Regions from separate parts of the Streptomyces sp. NPDC043861 genome, predicted to be linked through region 2. Evidence: riboswitches for the same ligand, from Rfam matches in the RefSeq annotation. Region 2 holds a riboswitch; the other holds the start of a gene.
The links. Region 2 has a riboswitch for glycine ahead of gcvP (aminomethyl-transferring glycine dehydrogenase). Riboswitches for the same ligand answer to the same signal wherever they lie in the genome.

Region 1 (4,411 bases), on a different contig from region 2:
CCCAGCGTCTTGTGGGTGGTCGTGGTCACGACATGGGCGTGCGGCACCGGGTTCGGGTGCAGACCCGCGGCGACGAGGCCCGCGAAGTGGGCCATGTCGACCATCAGGTACGCGCCGACCTCGTCCGCGATCCGGCGGAAGGCAGCGAAGTCCAGCTGGCGCGGGTACGCGGACCAGCCGGCCACGATCAGCTTCGGCTTGGACTCCTTGGCGAGCCGTTCGACCTCGGCCATGTCGACCTGGCCGGTGGCGTCGTCCACGTGGTAGGCGACCACGTTGTAGAGCTTGCCGGAGAAGTTGATCTTCATGCCGTGGGTCAGGTGCCCGCCGTGCGCGAGGTTCAGACCCATGATCGTGTCGCCCGGCTTCAGCAGCGCGAACATCGCGGCCGCGTTGGCCTGGGCGCCCGAGTGCGGCTGGACATTGGCGTGCTCGGCGCCGAACAGCGCCTTGATGCGGTCGATGGCGATCTGCTCGACGACATCGACGTGCTCGCAGCCGCCGTAGTAGCGGCGGCCCGGGTAGCCCTCGGCGTACTTGTTGGTGAGGACCGAGCCCTGGGCCTCCATGACCGCGACCGGAGCGAAGTTCTCCGAGGCGATCATCTCGAGGGTGGACTGCTGACGGTGGAGCTCGGCGTCGACGGCGGCGGCGACGTCCGGGTCGAGCTCATGGAGGGGAGTGTTCAGAAGCGACATCACGCGATCCCTTGTGGCCAGTGGTCTTCGGTCAGCCGGCGAATTCGGTGTACTCGTCGGCGGAGAGCAGGTCGGCCGGCTCCTCCGTGACGCGCACCTTGAACAGCCAGCCGCCCTCGAACGGGGCGCTGTTCACCAGCGACGGGTCGTTGACGACGTCGTCGTTGACCGCGGTGACCTCGCCGGAGACCGGGGAGTACAGGTCGCTGACCGACTTGGTGGACTCCAGTTCGCCACAGGTCTCGCCCGCGCTCACCGTGTCACCGATCTCGGGGAGCTGGACGTACACGACGTCGCCGAGGGCGTTCGCCGCGTGCTCCGTGATGCCGACCGTCGACACGCCGTCCTCGGCGGCCGACAGCCACTCGTGCTCCTTGCTGTAGCGCAGTTGCTGGGGGTTGCTCATGTGCTGAATTCTCCTGTACGCGGTGGACTGCTGCTTACGGGGCTGGTGAGGGGCTACTTCTGGCGCTTGTAGAAGGGAAGCGCAACGACCTCGTACGGCTCATGAGTACCGCGGATGTCGACACCGACGCCCGCACTGCCGGGCGCGGCGTGAGCGGCGTCCACATAGGCCATGGCGATCGGCTTGCCCAGGGTCGGCGACGGGGCGCCCGACGTGATCTCGCCGATCACCTGACCGCCCGCGACCACGGACATTCCGGCTCGGGGCACACGGCGGCCCTCGGCGACGAGACCGACCAGCTTGCGCGGGGGGTTCGTGGCGGCGCGCTCGGCCGCCGTCCCGAGGGCCGCACGGCCGACGAAGTCACCCTCCTTCTCGAACTTCACGACCCGGCCCAGACCCGCGTCGAAGGGTGTGAGCGAGGTGGTCAGCTCATGCCCGTACAGCGGCATGCCCGCCTCCAGGCGCAGCGTGTCACGGCAGGACAGACCGCAGGGGACGAGACCGACCGGCTCGCCCGCCTCGGTCAGAGCCCGCCACAGCTTCTCGGCGTGCTGCGGCTCCACGAAGAGCTCGAAGCCGTCCTCGCCGGTGTAACCGGTACGGGCGATCAGCGCCGGGACGCCGGCGACGGTGCCGGGCAGGCCCGCGTAGTACTTGAGCCCGTCCAGATCGGCGTCGGTGAGCGACTTCAGGATGCCGGGGGCCTCGGGGCCCTGGACGGCGATCAGCGCGTAGGCGTCGCGGTCGTCGCGTACCTCGGCGTCGAACTCCTCCGCACGGCTGCTCAGCTCGTCGTAGACGGTCTGTGCGTTCGAGGCGTTGGCGACGACCATGTACTCCGTCTCGCCGAGGCGGTAGACGATCAGGTCGTCGAGGATTCCGCCGTCCTCCTGGCAGATCATCGTGTAGCGGGCGCGGCCGACGGAGACACCGCCGATGTTGCCGACCAGCGAGAAGTCCAGCGCGGCGGCGGCCTCGGGGCCGGTCACGGTGATCTCGCCCATGTGGGAGAGGTCGAAGAGCCCGGCCTTGGTACGTACGGCGTTGTGCTCTTCACGCTCACTCGCGTACCGCAGCGGCATGTCCCAGCCCGCGAAGTCGGTCATGGTCGCGCCCAGTGAGCGATGCAGGGCATCGAGGGCGGTAAGACGGGGGGTGGTGCTCATGGATAGGACTCCCAGGGCATGACTGGCGAGGACGATCCTCCCCATCTGTCATCGAAACCTGAGAGGTTCATCACGGCCATACGTACGCTGCGTACGCAATGGGCATGACTTGCACCTTGGGTGGAGCCGCATGAGCTGCGGCCCGCTTTTCAGATCTGCCTCATCCTCGCGGTACGGGGCCTGAGAGATTCAAGGGAGGGACTTGCTCCTTCGGCGCCCGGCCCACAAAGTGGCCAGGACTCTCCCGCGCGGATTCAAGCGGCCGGTATGCAGTTGGCGCGGACATCATTGCACGGGCGCCACGATCGGCAAATCACTTGTTGGTCATTACCTTTTCTTTAAGCTTCTTGGGCAGGGTCCCGGTGGACCCGACAAGGGGGAGAGCGATGACGTTGCAGCGGCCAGGTGCCTATATGACGACGACGGCGGGAGTGCGCGCCCGGGCCGGCCTGTCCGCGCGCCGGCTGCTGGGCGCATCGGCGCCCGCATCCCCGCCCGTGGTGCGTGATCTGCGCGACCGTGCGGGCCGCGGCCCGCGGAGCCTGGAATTCGCCCGGGGGGACGTGGTCGTGATCTCCGGCCTGCCCGGAAGCGGGAAGTCCACCCTGATCAGGCGGGCCGCGAAGGACGGCGGGATCGACTCCCAGGACACCCGGGACCGCTGGGACGCAAGGATGCCCGGACTGCTTCCCTACGCCGTGTACCGCCCGCTGGTCCGGATGGCCCACTACGCCGGGCTGTGGCGCTCGCTCCGTGCCGGCGGGGGTGTGATCGTGCACGACTGCGGCACCCAGTCCTGGGTCCGCCGCTGGCTGGCCCGTGAGGCCCGCCGCCGCGGCACCTCGCTCCATCTGCTCCTGCTCGACGTCACCCCCGCCGTCGCCCGCGAGGGCCAGCGTGAGCGAGGCCGCGGCGTCTCCCCGTACGCCTTCAGCCGCCATCGCCACGCGGTCTCCCGTCTTGTGCGGGACGCGGAGAAGGGCCGCCTCCCGCGGGGCTGTGCCTCGGCGACGCTGCTGGACCGCGACGCGGCGACCGCGCTGAAGCGCATCGGTTTCGCCGCCATGGACTGAGCCGCCCCGGCGCATCCCCAGCCGTTACCCTGCTTGACGCAGGACATCGGGCCCGGCAGGGGCCGGACGGGGAAGCAGGGGACGCGCAGTGGATACGACATGGCCCGCCAACGAGCTCGAAGAGGTGCTGGCCGCGTCCGTCGGCAGTCCGGGCGCCGGAGGCCGGATCGTCGAGGTGCTCGGACGGAGCCCCGTCTGGGTGCCGCTGCCCAATGGCGGCGGACCGGACAGCCCGAGCCTGGATCTGCCGACCCTCGAGATCGACGGGGCGCCGTACGTCCCGGTCTACAGCTCCCAGCAGCAGTTTCTGCAGTGCGTCGGCGACCGGATGTCCTGCACCGTGGCGCCCGCGATCGAGTTCGCGCGCGGACTGCCGCCGCAGCTCGGGATCGCGGTGAACCCCGGCGGCGCGATCGGAGTGCCGCTGCCGCCGCCCGCGGTCGCCGAGCTGTGCCGGGTCGGCAGGACGCCGCTGGACGGAACGGCGAGCGGGGGCCGGGTGCGGCTGTTCGAGCCGGACTGGCAGGACGAACCGATCGACTTCCTGGCCGCCGCCGCCGGCGAGTTCGAGGGAACCGGTGTGGTGCAGACCGCCCGCCGTGTCCTGGCGAGCATCGAGGGCGACGCGCCGACGCTGTTCGTCGGCGTCCAGCTCTCCGCCTGGGAGGGCCATCACCGCACCGCCCCGATGGACGCCCTCGGCCGCGCGCTCGGCCGGGTCGCCGTGAAGTGGCCGGTCAACCTGGTCCTCCTGGACCTGGCCCAGGACCCGGTGGGCGACTGGATGCTCAACCGCGTCCGGCCCTTCTACACCCGGCAGCACCCGCCGTCGCACACATAGTCGTCAAGGCGGTGTCAGGGCAGCCGCATAAGCTGGTTTGATGACGTGCGCCGCACTTGCCCGGTGCGGCGGCACACACATGGCGGATCGAAGAGGGGCGGGACCCAGAGTGAGTGCGTCAGGCACCGCGGCGACCGGGCAGGTCGACCACATGCTGCGCCAGGTGACGCCCGGGCGCTACGACGCCTACGAGGCGCTGCTGCACGCACTCGCCGACCCGTCGG
Region 2 (4,411 bases):
GAACCCCACGGAGCGGCCGAGATCGGGCCGACACCGCTCTCCGGGCCCGCGGTCGGCTGGAGCGGGTGGTTCGGGAGGTAAGGGGCGAGGTGCGCGCGGACGCCGACCGGGCCGACACCCGGGCCGCCGCCGCCGTGCGGGATGCAGAAGGTCTTGTGGAGGTTCAGGTGGGAGACATCGCCACCGAACTTGCCCGGCTTGGCGAGACCCACCAGCGCGTTGAGGTTGGCTCCGTCGACGTACACCTGACCGCCGGCCTCGTGCACCTGCGCGCAGATGTCCGCGACATGCTCCTCGAAGACGCCGTGCGTCGACGGGTACGTGATCATCAGCACGGACAGCTCGTCGCGGTACTGCTCGATCTTGGCGCGCAGGTCTGCGACGTCGATCTCGCCGTCGTCCGCGGTCCTGACGACGACGACCTTCATGCCGGCCATCACGGCGCTCGCGGCGTTGGTGCCGTGCGCCGAGGACGGGATGAGGCAGACGGTGCGCTGCTCGTCGCCGTTGGCGCGGTGGTAGGCGCGCACCGCCAGCAGGCCCGCGAGCTCACCCTGCGAACCGGCGTTCGGCTGGATGGACACCTTGTCGTAGCCGGTGACCTCCGAGAGGCGGTCCTCCAGCTCATGGATCAGCGTGAGGTAGCCCTCCGCCTGCTCCACCGGTGCGAAGGGGTGGATCTGCCCGAACTCCGGCCAGGTCACCGGCTCCATCTCGGTGGTCGCGTTCAGCTTCATCGTGCAGGAGCCGAGCGGGATCATGCCCCGGTCCAGCGCGTAGTCACGGTCGGCGAGCCTGCGCAGGTAGCGCAGCATCGCGGTCTCGGAGCGGTGCGCGTGGAAGACCGGGTGCGTGAGGACGTCGTCCGTGCGCAGCAGCCCGGCCGGAAGGGTGTCGTCGACCGTCGCGTCGAGCGCCTCGATGTCACCCTCGACGCCGAAGGCGGACCAGACGGCGGTCAGCTGGGCGCGGCCGGTGGTCTCGTCGCACGAGATCGAGACATGGTCTGCGTCCACGAGGTGCAGGTTGACGCCGTTCTCGCGGGCGGCGGCAAGGACGTCGGCGGCCTTGCCGGGGACCCGGGCGGTCAGCGTGTCGAAGTAGGCGCCGTGCACGAGCTCGACTCCGCCCGCGCGCAGCCCCTCGGCGAGGATCGCGGCGTACCGGTGGGTGCGCTGCGCGATCGTCCGCAGACCCTGGGGGCCGTGGTAGACGGCGTACATCCCGGCCATCACGGCGAGCAGCACCTGCGCGGTGCAGATGTTGCTGGTCGCCTTCTCACGGCGGATGTGCTGCTCACGGGTCTGCAGGGCGAGACGGTAGGCCTTGTTGCCGTCCGCGTCGACGGAAACACCGACGAGGCGGCCGGGCAGGCTGCGGGCGTGCTTGTCCTGGACCGCCATGTAACCGGCGTGCGGGCCTCCGAAGCCCATCGGAACGCCGAAGCGCTGGGTGGTGCCGACGGCGATGTCCGCGCCGAGCTCGCCGGGAGAGGTGAGCAGCGTCAGCGCCAGGAGGTCGGCGGCCACAGTGACGATCGCGCCGAGCCCGTGGGCCTGCTCGATGACCGGCCTGAGGTCACGGACGGCTCCGGATGCGCCGGGGTACTGGAGCAGGACACCGAAGACACCGCGCTCGACGGCCTCCGCGGGAATGCCCTTGCTCAGATCCGCGACGACGACCTCGACACCGGTCGGTTCGGCACGGGTCTCGATCACCGCGATGGTCTGCGGCAGGGCGTCGGCGTCGACCAGGAACACGCCGTTCTTGACCTTGCCGACGCGCCGCGACAGCGCCATGGCCTCGGCGGCCGCGGTGCCCTCGTCGAGCAGCGAGGCACCGGAAGTGGGCAGTCCGGTCAGGTCGGCGACCATCGTCTGGAAGTTGAGCAGCGCCTCGAGGCGGCCCTGCGAGATCTCGGGCTGGTACGGCGTGTACGCGGTGTACCAGGCCGGGTTCTCCATGACGTTCCGCAGGATGACCGGCGGGGTGAAGGTGCCGTAGTAGCCGAGGCCGATCATCGGGGCCAGGACCTGGTTGCGGTCCGCGAGGGAGCGCAGCTCGGCCAGGACCTCGGCCTCGGTACGGGCGTCGGGCAGCCCGAGCGCCTCGGCGCTCTTGATCACGTCCGGTACGGCGGCGGCGGTCAGCTCGTCGAGTGATCCGTAGCCGACCTGGGCGAGCATCTTCGCCTGGGCCTCGGCGTCGGGCCCGATGTGGCGCTGCTCGAAGGGCGTGCCCTGCTCCAGCCGTGAGAGCGGAGTGCGGTTGGCGGTCATGTGAGGCCTCCTGGTCGATGCGACCTGCGAGGGGCACCACGGCGCGGGTGCCCGGACGGCCTCCCCCTCTGTCATCTAACCTGAGAGCTTCACCGGTCCGCCCGCCCGCTCGCCGGCATTCCGGTTTTCACCGTCGGTGAGAGCGGACGCCATCGGACGTCCGCTCTGCTTTTCAGAGTGACCTCGTCCGTGCGGTACGGGGGCCTGAGAGATTCCGGGGAGGATTTGCTCCTTCGGCGTCTCCGGTACATGACCGGAGCACTCTCCCGCACGGGGTCAGCAGCCGTCTGCCAGCGTACCAGCGAGGCCTTGGCCAAAGCTGTCGAGTGGCCGAGGCCACAATTGTGCATTTTCGTAGTACTTACGGAGCAGTGCGACCGGTTGGAGGGACCGTGCAGACCGATATCGATCCGCGCAGCCTGATAGGCCGCAAGGCGTTCGACCGCAATGGCACCAAGATCGGGACCGTGGACGAGGTCTATCTCGACGACGCGACGGGAGTACCCGAGTGGGCGGCCGTGCGCACCGGGCTGTTCAGCAGGGACGCATTCGTCCCGCTGGAGCCCAGCGAGCTCGCCGGCGACGGCCTCCACATCCCCTTCGAGCGGGCACTGATCAAGGACGCCCCCGACTTCGGCGTCGGCCGGCATCTCTCCCCCGAACAGGAACTGCAGCTGTACCACCACTACGGACTCGACCTCCCCGCTCCCCCGGAGAAGCCCTCGCCGTCCGGTGGCCCGGATCCGGCCGCCCCGGACTCCACGGGGGACCGCGACTTCGGACGGCTGGCCGGCCACGACGACTGATCCGGTGACGACGGATCCGGGGCGGCGGAAGCCGTCGGCGGATCCTCCACCGACGGGTGGTCCGGCTCCTGCCTGACCAGCGGCAGCGGCTCCGACGGCTCGAGCTCGGGGTCGTCGACCGAGAACGTCCGCACTCGTCCCGGCACCGTCGACCAGGGCTCCTCGAAACGGACCGTGACCCGCCCGAGCCCACTGCCCTGCACCCAGCCCGCCCCGTACCGGGCGTGCTGCACATCGCGCCCGGCGGCCCAGCGCCGCTCGGGTCTCGGCTGCGGCTCGGGAGGCTCCGGGTCCTCGGGCACACCCCCGGGGCCGGGCACGGCGCTCTCATGTGCGCCGGAGCCGCTCTCCCCCGCGGCAGCCTGCGCGAACAGGTCCTCCTGGGTGTAGTCGGCGAGGCCGCTCACCCCCACGCCGAGCAGACGCACCCCGCCCGTGGTGTCCACCGACTCCAGCAGCCGCGCTGCAGCCTCCCGCACCACTGTTGTGTCGTCGGTCGGCCCGCGCAGGGTCTCCGACCGGGTCAGCGTCGAGAAGTCGAACCGCCGCACCTTCAGCACGATGGTCCGCCCCGAGTGTCCGGACGCCCGCAGCCGCTGGACGCAACGCTCGGCGAGCCGCTCGACCTCGAGTCTGATCCGCACCCTGTCGTGCAGATCCACGTCGAAGGTGTCCTCGACCGAGACCGATTTCGCGTCACGCTCGGCAACGACGGGCCGGTCGTCGTGCCCCATCGCCATCCGGAACAGCACCGCCCCGTGCGCCTTGCCCAGCAGGCGTACGAGCTCGTCCTCACCGGCCTCCGCCAGTTCGGCGACCGTGGTCATCCCCGCCCGGCGCAGATGCTCCCCGGTCGCGGGCCCGACCCCGGGCAGGGTCCGCACCGGCATGGGCCACAGCAGCTCCCGCTCCGTCCCCGGCTCGATCAGCACGAGACCGTCGGGCTTCGCCTGCTCGGATGCGATCTTCGCCAGCATCTTCGAGCCGGCAAGGCCCACCGAGCCGGTCAACCCGGTGGCCGCATGAATGTCCCTGCGCAGCCGCTCAGCGGCCTCCCGTGCCGAGCGCGAGTCATCGGCCGCCCCACCCGCCTCCAGGTCCACAAACGCCTCGTCGAGGCTCAGTGGCTCCACCAGCGGCGACAGACGCCCGAGCAATTCCATCACCTTGTCGCTGACCGACCGGTACAGCGAGAACCGCGGCACCAGGTACGCGGCATTGGGGCAGAGCCGCCGCGCCTGGGCCATCGGCATGGCCGAATGCACGCCGAAACGCCTCGCCTCGTACGACGCCGTCGCCACCACTCCACGCGGCCCCAGTCCGCCG

Region 1: another riboswitch for glycine. It lies ahead of gcvT (glycine cleavage system aminomethyltransferase GcvT); the one in region 2 lies ahead of gcvP (aminomethyl-transferring glycine dehydrogenase).

What each region holds. Positions count from the first base shown of each region.
Region 1 is NZ_JBWKDP010000011.1:190,321-194,731, forward strand. Features, by position in the region: gene glyA (serine hydroxymethyltransferase) at 1-698, opposite strand, end outside; gene gcvH (glycine cleavage system protein GcvH) at 730-1,104, opposite strand; gene gcvT (glycine cleavage system aminomethyltransferase GcvT) at 1,158-2,273, opposite strand; glycine riboswitch at 2,433-2,530, opposite strand; gene AC068D_RS24760 (AAA family ATPase) at 2,660-3,346, shown strand; gene AC068D_RS24765 (enhanced serine sensitivity protein SseB) at 3,435-4,187, shown strand; gene AC068D_RS24770 (enhanced serine sensitivity protein SseB C-terminal domain-containing protein) at 4,297-4,411, shown strand, end outside.
Region 2 is NZ_JBWKDP010000016.1:188,485-192,895, forward strand. Features, by position in the region: gene gcvP (aminomethyl-transferring glycine dehydrogenase) at 1-2,279, opposite strand, end outside; glycine riboswitch at 2,338-2,461, opposite strand; glycine riboswitch at 2,462-2,558, opposite strand; partial or broken gene AC068D_RS30380 (PRC-barrel domain-containing protein) at 2,747-2,803, shown strand; gene AC068D_RS30385 (DNA polymerase IV) at 2,965-4,411, opposite strand, start outside.